3 regions of the Protofrankia sp. CiT1 genome follow, and region 2 is predicted to be linked to each of the others. Evidence: predicted binding sites of a transcription regulator. Region 2 holds the regulator's gene; each other region holds the start of a gene.
The links. Region 2 encodes LexA, which represses DNA repair genes until DNA is damaged. Its sites were predicted from a motif close to CGAACNNNNGTTCG; they were not measured.
Positions count from the first base shown of each region.

Region 1: dnaB (replicative DNA helicase) is a predicted target of LexA. The motif match lies at 2,279-2,292, and genes of this name have one in related genera.
Region 3: ruvC (crossover junction endodeoxyribonuclease RuvC) is a predicted target of LexA. The motif match lies at 2,774-2,787, and genes of this name have one in related genera.

Region 1 is NZ_CAKJTP010000018.1:12,539-17,031, forward strand. It holds gene MJ785_RS05305 (hypothetical protein) at 1-22, shown strand, start outside; gene rpsF (30S ribosomal protein S6) at 147-464, shown strand; gene MJ785_RS05315 (single-stranded DNA-binding protein) at 479-1,057, shown strand; gene rpsR (30S ribosomal protein S18) at 1,094-1,330, shown strand; gene rplI (50S ribosomal protein L9) at 1,342-1,788, shown strand; gene dnaB (replicative DNA helicase) at 2,366-3,733, shown strand; gene MJ785_RS05335 (HoxN/HupN/NixA family nickel/cobalt transporter) at 3,878-4,493, opposite strand, start outside.
Region 2 is NZ_CAKJTP010000008.1:22,497-26,989, reverse strand. It holds gene MJ785_RS02810 (EAL domain-containing protein) at 1-276, opposite strand, end outside; gene miaA (tRNA (adenosine(37)-N6)-dimethylallyltransferase MiaA) at 326-1,204, opposite strand; gene lexA (transcriptional repressor LexA) at 1,243-2,016, opposite strand; gene MJ785_RS02795 (LysM peptidoglycan-binding domain-containing protein) at 2,270-2,575, shown strand; gene nrdR (transcriptional regulator NrdR) at 2,686-3,135, shown strand; gene MJ785_RS02785 (vitamin B12-dependent ribonucleotide reductase) at 3,258-4,493, shown strand, end outside.
Region 3 is NZ_CAKJTP010000044.1:17,785-22,277, forward strand. It holds gene yajC (preprotein translocase subunit YajC) at 1-324, opposite strand, end outside; gene ruvB (Holliday junction branch migration DNA helicase RuvB) at 350-1,417, opposite strand; gene ruvA (Holliday junction branch migration protein RuvA) at 1,426-2,139, opposite strand; gene ruvC (crossover junction endodeoxyribonuclease RuvC) at 2,136-2,672, opposite strand; gene MJ785_RS09900 (YebC/PmpR family DNA-binding transcriptional regulator) at 2,903-3,658, opposite strand; gene pdxT (pyridoxal 5'-phosphate synthase glutaminase subunit PdxT) at 3,669-4,292, opposite strand; gene pdxS (pyridoxal 5'-phosphate synthase lyase subunit PdxS) at 4,304-4,493, opposite strand, start outside.

The sequences.
Region 1 (4,493 bases), on a different contig from region 2:
CGGGCCGAGCCGCATCGAGTAGTGTTTGCGAGGTTGCCGCTTGTTGGCCCGCGCGTGTTCCACGTACGGGTGACCGGATACGCGGCTTGTCCTCCTGCCACGGAACTGTCCGTGGCCGCCCGAGTCCACAGGAGGTGGGTTCACCCTTGCCACGGCATTATGAACTGATGGTCATCCTTGAGCCGGATCTCGAGGAACGCACGGTCGCGCCGTCTCTGGACCAGTATCTGACCGTCGTCCGCTCCAGCGGCGGCGTCGTCGAGAAGGTTGATGTCTGGGGCCGGCGCCGGCTGGCCTACGAGATCCGCAAGAGCTTTGAGGGCATCTACGCCGTCATCGACCTGTATTCCGAGCCGGCGGTGGTCGCCGAGCTCGACCGCCAGCTCGTTCTCAACGAATCGGTGATCCGTACCAAGGTGATCCGGCTTCCCGAGAAGAAGCCTCGACGTAAGATCGCGGCCTGAGGGGATTTGGTTTCATGGCCGGCGAAACAGTTGTCACGGTAGTCGGAAACCTGACGAACGACCCTGAGCTTCGGTTCACGCCCAACGGCGCCGCGGTCGCCAGCTTCACCGTGGCCTCGACGCCGCGGACCCTCGACCGGACCACCAACGAGTGGAAGGACGGGGACGCGCTGTTCCTGCGCTGTTCCATCTGGCGGCAGGCCGCGGAGCATGTTGCCGAGTCGCTGCAGAAGGGCGCCCGGGTCATCGTGCAGGGCCGGCTCAAGCAGCGGAAGTGGACCGACCGTGAGGGTAACGAGCGCATCTCGGTCGAGCTGGACGTCGAGGAGATCGGTCCCTCGCTGAGGTACGCCACCGCGAAGGTCGTCAAGGCCAGTCGCGGTGGCGGCGGTGGGTATGGCGGGCCGGCCGCTGGCCCTGCTGGCGGCTATGGCGGGCCACCGCAAGCGTCCGGCGGGCCTGCCGGGCCTGCCGGAGCTGGTGGCTACGGCGCCCCCGTTCCCGCTGGTGGCGGCTCGGGCTACGGCGGTGGCGCCGTTGACGACCCGTGGTCCGCGCCCGCCGGAGCCTACTCCGAGGAACCCCCGTTCTAGGGGCCGGTCAAACCCACAGACATATAGGAGCGCACGATGGCCAAGGCGGCCGTGCGCAAACCGAAGAAGAAGGTTTGCGCGTTCTGCAAGGACAAGAGTGACTACATCGACTACAAGGACACCTCGCTGCTGCGGAAGTTCATCTCTGACCGCGGTAAGATCCGTGCCCGGCGAGTCACCGGCAACTGCAGTCAGCATCAGCGTGACGTGGCGATCGCGGTGAAGAACAGCCGCGAGATGGCGTTGCTGCCTTACACCTCGACGGCTCGCTGAGGAGCATGGCGATGAAGCTGATCCTCACTCAGGAGGTACCCGGCCTCGGTAGCCCCGGTGACACGGTCGACGTCGCTGGCGGCTACGGGCGTAACTACCTCATCCCCCGTCGGTACGCGATCGTGGCGACGCGGGGTGCCGAGAAGCAGATCGCTCAGATCCGCCGGGCCCGCTCGGCCCGGCAGGTCCGGGACCTCGGGCATGCCAAGGAGATTGCCGGCCAGCTTTCCAGCCTGTCCGTCCAACTGGTGAGCCGGGCGGGTAAGGAAGGCCGGTTGTTCGGCTCGGTGACGGCAGCGGACGTGGTGGCGGCGGTCGCCGCGGCAGGCGGTCCGGACCTGGACCGCAGGCGGGTGGAGCTACCGAAGCCGATCAAGTCACTAGGTGCCCACACGGTTTCGGTGCACCTGCATTCGGACGTCGTCGCGACCGTCCGTCTGGACGTCATCTCTGCCTGAGAAGATCTGTCTGAGAAGATCAAGGCAGGTTTGAAGCAGGCGGCTTGGGTGACCACGGTGTTGGCTGCTGGCCGCTGGATCGGTCGGTTTATGTTACATCGTGGTCACCCTTCGTGCTGTTGTTCTCTGTCGGCGCCAGATCCATTGTTGATCTTCGGGGGCACGAGGCACACGATGATCGAATTCTGGATTTCTTCTGTCCACAGGCGGTGGATGGCGCCCATGCCCACCAGGCCGTGACTTCGGCTTGGACGATCTGTCCTTCAGTTGGTTATCCACAGCTTCAGGGGACTTGTCCTGATGCTGTCCCCAAGACTTTCGGTCTTATCCACAGGTCTTATCCACAGTTCCTGTGGATAACTATTTGGGCTCCTGGAGCGCACCCCCGTACAGTCGGCGCCGCTGGCTGGACTGTTCCCTGGGGTTGGCCGGTCGGCCGGGTGTGGCTGCTGGGCGGAGGGCGGAGGATTGACAGAACCATCTCGACCGTCGAACATATGTTCGACGGTCGAGATGCTCGAAGCGGTGGTTGCGACACAAGCGGCGGTCACGACAAGGCGCATGGCAGGGGGTGGTCATGACACTGACCGATATTGACCGCGCTCGGAGTGGTGCGGGCGGGTCGGTCGACTTCGATCGCATCCCACCTCATGATCTTGCTGCTGAGCAGAGCGCGCTGGGCGGCATGCTGTTGTCGAAGGACGCGATCGCGGACGTCGTGGAGGTACTCGCCGCGGGTGACTTCTATCGGCCCGCGCACGGCACGGTCTACGGCGTCATCGGCGACCTGTACGGCCGTGGTGAGCCGGCTGACGTCATCAGCGTCGCGGCCGAACTCGGCCGGCGGGAGCTGCTTGAGCGGGTGGGTGGGCCGGCATACCTGCACACCCTCATCTCAAGTGTGCCGACGGCGGCAAATGCCGGCTATTACGCCCGCATCGTCGCGGAGAAGGCTGTTCTGCGTCGCCTGATGGAGGCCGGCACCCGTATCGTCCAGCTCGCCTTCGGCCCCGCGCAGGACGTCGACGAAATCGTCGACCGTGCTCAGGCCGCCGTCTACGAGGTCACTGAACGTCGTTCGAGTGAGGACTACGCCCCCCTCGGTGAGCTGCTCAATCCCGCTTTGGAGGAGATCGAAGCCATCCAGGGGCACAACGGGTCACTGACCGGGGTTCCCACCGGCTTCAATGACTTGGACGAGCTGACCAATGGGCTGCACGGTGGCCAGTTGTGGATCATCGCGGCCAGGCCCGCCGTCGGGAAGTCGACCCTCGGTCTAGATCTTGCCCGAGCCGCGTCGATCCGTAACAGCATGACATCTGTGATCTTTTCGCTCGAGATGAGCCGGATGGAGATCACCATGAGATTGCTGTCGGCGGAGGCACGGGTATCGCTTCAGAGCATCCGTACCGGCCGCCTCACCGACGAGGACTGGGCCCGCCTCGCCCGCCGGATGGGCGAGGTCGCCGACGCTCCCCTGTTCATCGACGACAGCCCGCACCTGACCATGATGGAGATCCGGGCGAAGGCCCGGCGGCTCAAACAGCGCAACGACCTACGGATGATCGTCCTTGACTACCTGCAGCTGATGTCGTCGCCGAAGCGAACCGAAAACCGTCAGCAGGAGGTCAGCGAGATATCGCGTTCGCTGAAACTTCTTGCCAAGGAACTCGATGTCCCGGTGGTGGCGATCTCCCAGCTGAACCGCGCCTCGGAACAGCGTGCGGACAAGCGTCCGCAGATCTCCGACCTTCGCGAGTCGGGGTCGCTGGAGCAGGACGCGGACGCCGTGATCCTTCTTTATCGGGAGGATACGGTGGAGAAGGAGTCAGCCCGTGCGGGCGAGGCCGATCTGATCGTCGCCAAGCATCGTAACGGCCCGACCGGCACCGTCACCGTCGCTTTTCAGGGCCACTACTCCCGTTTTGTCGACATGGCCAGTTGAGCGGGAGCAAAGATCTGGACCGATGCCCGCGCGCGGCCACGTGCCGTAGGTAGCGGGATGGTGTGAAAATCAAGCACCCGAACAGTGTTCGCCGAGTCGTGCATCTCGTATCGGCGGTCGCGCCAGCGGCCGGGTCGTGGAGGTTCAGCCCGCGGGCTCGGCCTGGGCGCCGTCACGGAGGCCGGCGGACCATTTCTCCTCGATGCGGCCGTACTTCCACACCAGCAGCGCGATGACCCAGGTGGCGACGAACAGGCCGACGATGAAGTAGCCGACGATGTTCAGGTCCAGATGTGAGATCCAGTCCCAGAAGCCGCCGGTGAGCTTGGCCTTTTCGGCGAGGATGCCGAGCAGTTCGATGCTGCCGATGATGAAGGCGACCGCGACGGACAGACCGGTGATGGCGATGTTGTAGTAGACCTTGCGGACCGGTTTGGAAAACGCCCAGCCATAGGCGAAGTTCATGAACGAGCCGTCGATGGTGTCGAGCAGGCTCATGCCGGCGGCGAACAGGATGGGCAGTACCAGGATCGCGTACCAGGGCAGCCCGGCGCCGGCGGCACCGGCGGCGAGGAAGAGCAGGGCGACCTCGGTGGCGGTGTCGAAACCGAGGCCGAACAGGACGCCGAGCGGGTACATCTGCCACGACTGGGTGATCGCGTTGGTGAAGCGGCCAAGGAAACGGTTCATCAGCCCGCGGGAGTTGAGCTGTTCCTCCAGCCTGGCTTCGTCGTACTCGCCGCGGCGCATGTCGCGGAAC
Region 2 (4,493 bases):
CCCTGAAGCCATCTCGTGCCACGTCCGAGCCTCCGTCACAGCGGTCCGCAGCACCCAGCGGCCGACCTGTTCGGACAGGCCGGCCGCTTCGGCGACCGGCATGAACTGTGACGGGCGCATCAACCCACGATCGGGATGCTGCCAACGCAGAAACGCCTCCATCGCCGGGACCGACCCGTTGTGCAGGTCAACCTCGGGTTGGTAATGCAACTGCAACGATCCGTCGTCGAACGCGGCGCACAGGGCCGGGACGAGGTTCAGCTCGAGCGCGGTCACAGATGTCTCCAGACGCCGGGATGAACGGGTCGCCGGTACCCATCGCATGTCAGGCTGAGCTGACCATGCCCGCCACCTGATCGACGTCGGGATGGTCTAGCCAAATTATGCGGGGATCGCGGCGAAACCACGACCTTTGTCTGCGGACGAATCGGCGCGTCGCGGCAATGGTCGCGAGCCGGGCGGCTTCGCTGGATTCGATCTCGCCATCCAGCCACGCCAGGACCTGCGCGTAGCCCAGGGCGCGTGAGGCGGTGCGTCCTTTGCGCAGGCCCAGACCGGCGAGCGTCTGGACCTCTTCGACCATGCCGGCAGCCCACATCGCCGCCACGCGGTCGGCGACTCGGATATCAAGGTCATGATGGTCGAGGCCGATCTGGACGACGTCATAGACCGCGCGGTGTTCCGGTAGGGAGGCGGCGAAGCCGCCGGTGAGCTCCAGCACTTCCAGCGCGCGCACGATGCGGCGACCATTGCTGGCCAGGATGGCGGCAGCCGCTTTCGGCGCCCGCGCGGTCAGGTCGGCGTGCAACGCGGCCGCCCCACGTTCGGACAGTTCCTGTTCAAGGCGCGCGCGTACCGCCGGGTCGGTGCCGGGAAACCTGAGGTCGTCGATGACAGCCCTGAGGTAGAGCCCTGAGCCGCCGACGAGCACCGGGGTCCGGCCGGCACTGAGCAGATCGTCGATGACGGTTCGTGCTCTGGCCTGGTAGGAGGCCACGTCGGCGGTATGGGTGATTTCCCAGATGTCAAGCAGATGGTGCGGGACGCCTCTGCGCTCCCGCGTCGGTACTTTGGCTGTGCCGATGTCCATGCCGCGGTAAAGCTGCATGGAGTCGGCATTGACGACCTCACCGCCGAGTACGGCGGCAAGGTCGATCGCAAGTTCGCTTTTGCCGGCCGCCGTCGGCCCGACGACCGCCACCATGCGTCCGGCTTTCTCCCGGTCGGCACAGCCAGCCACGATCAGACCCGGCGCAGAACCGCGACGATCCGGCCGAGGATCGCCGCCTCGTCACCCGGAATATCGGCATAGGCCGGGTTCTGCGGTTGAAGCCATGCATGGCCATCACGGTGACGCAAGGTCTTGACCGTGGCCTCACCATCGATCATTGCGGCGACGATCTCGCCGCTGTCCGCGACCGGCTGTTGCCGGACGACCACCCAGTCCCCGTCGCAGATCGCGGCATCGACCATGGAATCCCCGACAACGCGCAGCATGAACAGGGTGCCCTCGCCGACGATTTCGCGGGGAAGAGGGAAGATCTCCTCAACCGCCTGTTCGGCAAGAATCGGTCCGCCCGCCGCGATGCGGCCGAGGACGGGTACGTAGGCCGCGTCGCGATGGCCGTCCGACGGGACCACCGATCCGTCGGCACCGGCAGCCGGCATCGCTGGTGCCCCGAGACGGAGGCTGTCGCGTGCCGCCGGGCGGACCGGTGCGTCCGCGGAAAGTACCTCCATGGCCCGCGGGCGGTGGGGGTCACGCCGTAGGAAGCCCTTCTCCTCCAGCATCCTGAGCTGATGCGCGACGCTGCTTGTGCTGGTCAGCCCGACCGCTTGGCCGATCTCGCGCACGCTGGGGGGGTATCCGCGGCGCTCGACGGCATTGCGGATCACCTCCAGCACCTTGCGCTGGCGGGGGGTCAGGCCCGACGCGTCCGCCGGCCCGTCCGGCAGGTCGCGCACGCTGCCGCGTGGTGGCCGGCCACGTCGGGTGCGGTTGGGGTCGGTGGTCATACCTGCCGTTCTCCTTCGTTTCGCGGTCGTGGCAGACTCCGCTCCCGGCGGACCCAGTGGTTTTGCCGGGAACCGGCGCTGGTGGTCACAACCGACATCTCATCGGTACGACCGTAACTGCCGTGACCGAATTTCTCAAACGTCTGTTCGAGCGTGTCGTGGCGATTCCGTCGGGGTCGTGCGGTAGAAACTCGATCGGGAGTTCGATCGAACGGATGTTCGTTGTTTGCGATCTCGGAGGTTGAAGGAGTGTGTGGTGGAGAGGTCGGCTGAGCCTCCGCTGAGGTTGACCAGGAGGGGTCGGGCGGTCCTGGTCGTCCTCGTCGCGGCTGTCTTCTGTCTGGTCCTGTCTCTCGCGCGGGTGACCTCGTTGGCCTCGTCGCGTGGGGGTGGCGGGCCGGCGCGTGTTCATGTGGTCCAGTCCGGGGAGACCCTGTGGGGGATAGCGCGTGGGCTGGCGCCCGAGGGTGACACCCGGGTGGTTGTGGCGCGGCTGGCCGGTATGAATCAACTCGGCACCACCGATCTTGTTCCGGGCCAGGCGCTTCGCCTGCCCTGACCGTTGGACACGCCGGCGGGTTTGCCAGGTCGTGGTGGCTGACTCTATCGTCCACCACAACATGTGGTAGTTACGAAGGTGTAAGTCATCAAGATTTTGGGGGATCGTCCGTGCGATGCCCGTTTTGTCGACACCCGGACAGCAGGGTTGTCGACAGCCGCGAGACCGAGGAAGGTGCCGTGATCCGCCGTCGGCGATCGTGCTCGTCCTGCGGCCGCCGGTTCACGACGATCGAGGAGGCATCACTGCGGGTCATCAAACGCAGCGGGGTCACCGAGCCGTTCAGCCGCGCGAAGGTGGTGGCGGGGGTACGCCGGGCGTGCCAGGGCCGACCGGTGGAGACGGACGCGCTGGCCCAGCTTGCTCAGTTGGTCGAGGACACGCTGCGTGCGTCCGGAGCGGCCGAGATTCCCTCGGACGAGATCGGCCGAGCGATTCTCGGCCCACTGCGAGATCTTGACGAGGTCGCCTACCTGAGGTTCGCCTCGGTGTACCTGGCCTTCGACTCCCTGGCGGACTTCGAGACCGCGATCGCCGGTCTTCGGACGCAGGCCAGGTAGTTCACCAGCTGGTTACGGCGTGTTTCGGAAGTCGTCGTTCGATCAGGGAGCCGCGTCCAGGTGGCTGCCGAAACACGCCCTAGTCGCCGCCCTAATGCCGTATCCGCCAGACGAGGAGCGCCATGACCGAGACCCGCGGCACGAAGTCGACCCGGCCCGCTGGTAAGACCACCGGCCTGAAAGTAGGACGTGTCTACACGTCGCCCGGCGTACATCCCTACGACGAGGTCACCTGGGAGCTGCGGGACGTCGTGATGACCAACTGGCGGGACGGTTCGGTCAACTTCGAGCAGCGCGGGGTGGAGTTCCCTGACTTCTGGTCGGTGAACGCCACGAACATCGTCACGAGCAAGTACTTCCGCGGCGCGTTGGGCGCTGCCACGCGCGAATGGTCACTGCGCCAGCTCATCGACCGGGTCGTGCGCACCTACGCGGCCGCCGGGCAGCAGAACGGGTACTTCGCGTCGGAGACCGACGCCGAGGTCTTTGCGCAGGAGCTGACCTGGATGCTCCTGCACCAGGTCTTCAGCTTCAACAGCCCCGTGTGGTTCAACGTCGGCACCTCGGCACCGCAGCAGGTCTCGGCCTGTTTCATCCTGTCCGTCGACGACACGATGGAGTCGATCCTCAACTGGTACCGGGAAGAGGGCCTGATCTTCAAAGGTGGCTCGGGTGCCGGGCTGAACCTGTCACGCATCCGCTCGTCCAGGGAGCTGCTCTCCTCCGGCGGTACCGCGTCCGGCCCGGTCAGCTTCATGCGTGGAGCCGACGCCTCGGCCGGGACGATCAAATCAGGTGGCGCGACCCGGCGAGCCGCGAAGATGGTCGTGCTTGACGTCGATCACCCCGACATCGTCGACTTTGTCGAGAGCAAGGCCCGTGAGGAGAGCAAGATCCGAGCGTTGCGGGATGCCGGCTTCGACATGGACCTCGGCGGCCGTGACATCGTCTCGGTGCAGTACCAGAACGCCAACAACTCGGTTCGGGTGACGGACGAGTTCATGCGGGCGGTGCTCGACGGCACCGACTTCCACCTGCGGGCCCGGATCGACGGGCGGATCATCGAGACCATCGGGGCGCGGTCGCTGTTCCGCACCATCGCGCAGGCCGCGTGGGACTGCGCGGATCCCGGGATCCAGTACGACGACACGATCAACGACTGGCACACCTGCCCGGAGTCCGGCCGGATCAGCGCCAGCAATCCGTGCAGCGAGTACGTGCACCTGGACAACTCCAGCTGCAACCTGGCCTCGCTGAACCTGATGCGGTTCCTGCGCGACGATCTGACCTTCGACGCGGAGGCGTTCGTCGCCGCCGTCGAGCTGGTCATCACCGCGATGGACATCTCGATCTGTTTC
Region 3 (4,493 bases), on a different contig from region 2:
CTGCGAGTCGTCATCCGGGGCGGAGACGACCCGCGCGATCGCCGCGCGAGCGAACCGGCACACGACCTCCGGCGCGACCTCCAACAGCACGTCGCCCTCGTCGACCTCGACCACGGTCGCGTAGAGTCCGGCCGTGGTCACCACCAGGGTGCCCGGCAGGAGCGACGCCAGCGTCTGCTGGTGCGCCCGTTGGCGGCGCCGCTGAGTCGACATAAAGAAAAAGACAAGCGCCACGATGAGGATCAGCGGCAGAAAACCACCGATCCCGCTCCCGCCGCCATCTTTGGCCACGGTCTGGGCGACCACCATTGCTTGCACGTCCACGTCCTCCCATGTTGTGCGGCCGATGCTACGTACCGGCCGCGGGCACGCGACGCGCAGGCCCCGAACGGGGTTCCTGGGAGCGTCCTAGCGCGCCTTCCAGGGGATCAAGGCCGAGATGGGTGAACGCGGCCGGAGTGGCGATCCGTCCGCGGGGGGTCCGGGCCAGCAGCCCGGCACGCACCAGAAACGGCTCGACGACCTCCTCGACCGTGTCCTGCTCCTCCCCCACCGCCACGGCCAGCGTGGCCAGGCCGACCGGACCCCCACCGAATCGGCGTACCAGAGCCTCCAGCACCGCCCGGTCAAGCCGGTCCAAGCCGAGCGCGTCCACGTCATAGACACGCAGTGCGGCCTGAGCGACCTCACGGGTGACGATCCCGTCCGCCCGCACCTCGGCATAGTCACGGACCCGGCGTAGCAGCCGGTTGGCGATCCGCGGCGTCCCTCGCGACCGCCCGGCGACCTCGGTGGCGCCGTCGCCGGTCAGCCTCACCCCGAGCAGCCTGGCCGACCGGGTCAGCACGCTGGTCAGTTCATCGGGATCGTAGAAGTCCATATGGGCGGTGAAGCCGAACCGGTCGCGCAGCGGGCCGGTGAGAAGGCCCGACCGCGTGGTCGCGCCGACCAGGGTGAACGGAGCGAGGTCCAGCGGAATCGCGGTCGCGCCGGGGCCCTTGCCAAGCACGACGTCGACCCGGAAATCCTCCATCGCGGCGTACAGCAGTTCCTCCGCCGGCCGCGCGATCCGATGGATCTCATCCAGGAACAGCACGTCGCCCGGAGCGAGCGCGGTGAGGATCGCGACAAGATCTCCCGCGCGTTCGACCGCCGGGCCGCTGGTCACGCGCAACGGGACCGCCAGCTCCCGCGCAATGATCATCGCAAGGCTGGTCTTGCCCAGCCCAGGCGGCCCGGACAACAGGACATGATCGGGCGGACGCGCACGGGCGCGCGCCCCCTCCAGCATGATTGTCAGTTGTTCGCGCACCTTCTGCTGGCCGATGAACTCCGCCAGGCTGCCCGGCCGCAGACCGGCCTCGAAGGCTCGTTCCTCCGGCTCGGCCACCGGCGAGACCAGGCCATCGGCGTCCATCGGCTGCCTCATCGGGGCCGCAGAGCGGCCAGCGCCCGGCGCAACAGCACGGCCACGGTGTCCGGCGCCTGGTCGTCACCGGCAGCGCCGGCGGCACCGGCAGCACCGGCATCGCCTGGCTCGCTGCCGTCGGCGCTGCCGGCGCGCACCACGGCCAGCGCGTCCTCGGCCTCCCGCGCGGTATAGCCGAGCCCGAGCAACGCCAGACGGACCTGTTCACCGACGGCGGCCCGGGATCGGCCAGCCGGTGCCGGCACGCCGCCGTGCGGGCCGGCATCGGCGTTCGTGCCAGCGTTGCCAGCCTGGGCCGGCACCGCTGCCGGTGCGCCAAGGCGGTCCTTGAGATCGAGGACGATGCGCTGCGCGCCCTTGCGGCCGATGCCGGGCACCTTCGTCAGCGCGGTGAGATCCTCGGCCGCGACCGCCCGGCGCACCCCGTCGGGGCTGTGAACGCCGAGCACGGCCTGAGCGAGCCTGGGACCGACCCCGGAAGCGCTCTGCAGGGTTTCGAAGACGTCACGTTCGTCGGCGTCGACGAAGCCGTAGAGGGTGAGTTCCGTCTCCCGGACAACAAGGGTGGTGACCAGATGCGCATCCTGCCCCACCCGAAGTCGCGACAGGGTCGCGGGGGTGCACTGTACCAACAGCCCGACCCCGCCGACCTCGACGACGGCCGCTTCGAGCGACAGGGCCGCCACCGTGCCCGAAACAGAGGCAATCATCGACCAGGCTCCTTCCCGACGGCCTGGCCGCCATGGGCCGCCGCTCGCATCCGGGCCAGCGCCGGGCCACGCCACAGATGGCACAGGGCAAGGGCCAGCGCGTCCGCCGCGTCCGCCGGACGCGGCGGGTCGGGCAGCTTCAACAGGCGGCTCACCATAAACGTGACCTGGGCTTTGTCCGCCCGGCCGCTGCCGCTGACCGCCGCCTTCACCTCACTGGGCGTGTACAGTGCCACCGGCAGGCCCCGCCTGGCTGCGGCGACGATGGCCACCGCCCCGGCCTGCGCGGTACCCATGACCGTCCGCACATTGGCCTGGCTGAACACCCGCTCGACCGCGACCGCGTCGGGGTTGTGACGGCTGATCCATTCCTCCACGCCCCGCTCGAGTGCGCACAGCCGCGCGGCAACGTCGTCGGTGGCCGGTGTGCGCAGTACTCCGACCGCGACCAGCGAGGCGCTCCGGCCGGGGCCGCCGTCAACCACACCGAGACCACAGCGCGTGAGCCCCGGATCGACACCCAGCACCAGCACCAGCACCCTCCCCGCTGGCCGGTCCGCGGACCAGCCGTCTTGAACGCAGCCACCGTCGGGCATTGTGGCCCCGGCAGCGCCCGCCACGATCGCGACACGCCCGAACGCCCGTTCGAGCTGCCCCGATCGTACTTTCGGCCGGCGGGGCACGGCCGAGCGGGGTGGCCGGCAACCGCTCCGGGCGTCGCGAAGCGTGCGGGCCGCTCGACAGGCGGCGAGGAGCACCCCCGTCAGGCCGATACCAGTTCCATGATCTCATCGGAGATGTCGGCGTTGAACCAGACGTTCTGGACATCGTCGAGGTCCTCCACGGCCTCGACGAGCTTGAGGACCTTGCGCGCGGATTCCTCGTCCAGGGACACGCTGACGCTCGGCAGCCACGACAGGTCCGCCGAGGAGACCACGAGTGCCGCGCCCAGCGCGGCGACGCGCACCGCGTTGAGGTCCGTCGCCTCCGAAACGACCTCGAAGGCGTCACCCAGCTCGTTGACCTCCTCGGCGCCGGCATCGAGGACGGCGGTGAGGACGTCGTCCTCGCTCAGGCCGGGCGTCTTGGGGACCAGGACCACCCCCTTACGGTTGAACAGGTACGACACCGAACCGGGATCAGCGACGCTGCCGCCGTTCCGCGTGATCGCGACCCGGACGTCGGAGGCCGCCCGGTTGCGGTTGTCGGTGAGGCACTCAACCAGGATGGCCACGCCACTCGGCCCGTACGCCTCGTAGATGATCTCTTCGTAACTGACGCCGCCGGCAAGCTCCCCCGAACCACGCTTGACGGCCCGGTCGATGTTGTCGTTCGGTACCGACTGCGACTTGGCCTTCGCGATGGCGTCCGCCAGCGTCGGGTTCCCCGCCGGGTCTCCGCCGCCGGTCTTCGCCGCCACCTCGACAGATTTGATCAACTTGGCGAACAGCTTGCCGCGGCGCGCATCGACGACCGCCTTCTTGTGCTTCGTGGTCGCCCACTTGGAGTGACCGCTCATGCTCTGCCCCTCACCTGTACTGGCCCCGCCTTCCACGATTGCGTGCGACAACGTCGACAAACAGCTGGTGAATCCGGATATCACCGGTCAGTTCCGGGTGGAACGCGGTCGCCAACAGACTGCCCTGGCGGACCGCGACAATCCTGTCACCGACCTGGCCGAGAACCTCGACTTCATCCCCGACCTTCTCCACCCACGGTGCCCGGATGAAAACCGCCCGAACCGGGCCGCCAGCAACACCGATAAGATCGATATCTGCCTCGAACGAGTCCACCTGACGGCCGAACGCATTGCGCCGCACAACGACGTCCAAGCCCGCGAGCAGCGGCTGGCCGGGAGGCGCGTCCAAGACCTCCCGAGCCAGCAGGATCATGCCCGCGCATGACCCAAAAACCGGCAGCCCAGCCGCGACCGCCAGGCGCAAGGGCTCCAGCAGATCGAACACACGCAGCAACCGGCCGATCGCGGTGGACTCCCCACCGGGCAGGACCAGCCCGTCCACAGCGCTCAGCTCAGCCGCGTGGCGGACCTCCAGCGGATGAGCGCCGGCCGCGCCGAGCGCCCGGACATGCTCACGGACATCACCTTGCAGGGCAAGCACACCCACCCGGACCGGCACCGCCGGGGTGACCATGCCGAAATCGCTCACCAGCCGCGATCGGCGAACCTGGCCGCGGGCTCCAGCTCGCCGGCGCTGATGCCGACCATCGCCTCCCCGAGCCCACGCGAGACCTTCACCAGGACGTCCGCATGGTTGTACATAGTGGTAGCCTCGACGATCGCCCGCGCGCGCCGCGCTGGATCGCCGGACTTGAAGATACCCGAGCCGACGAAC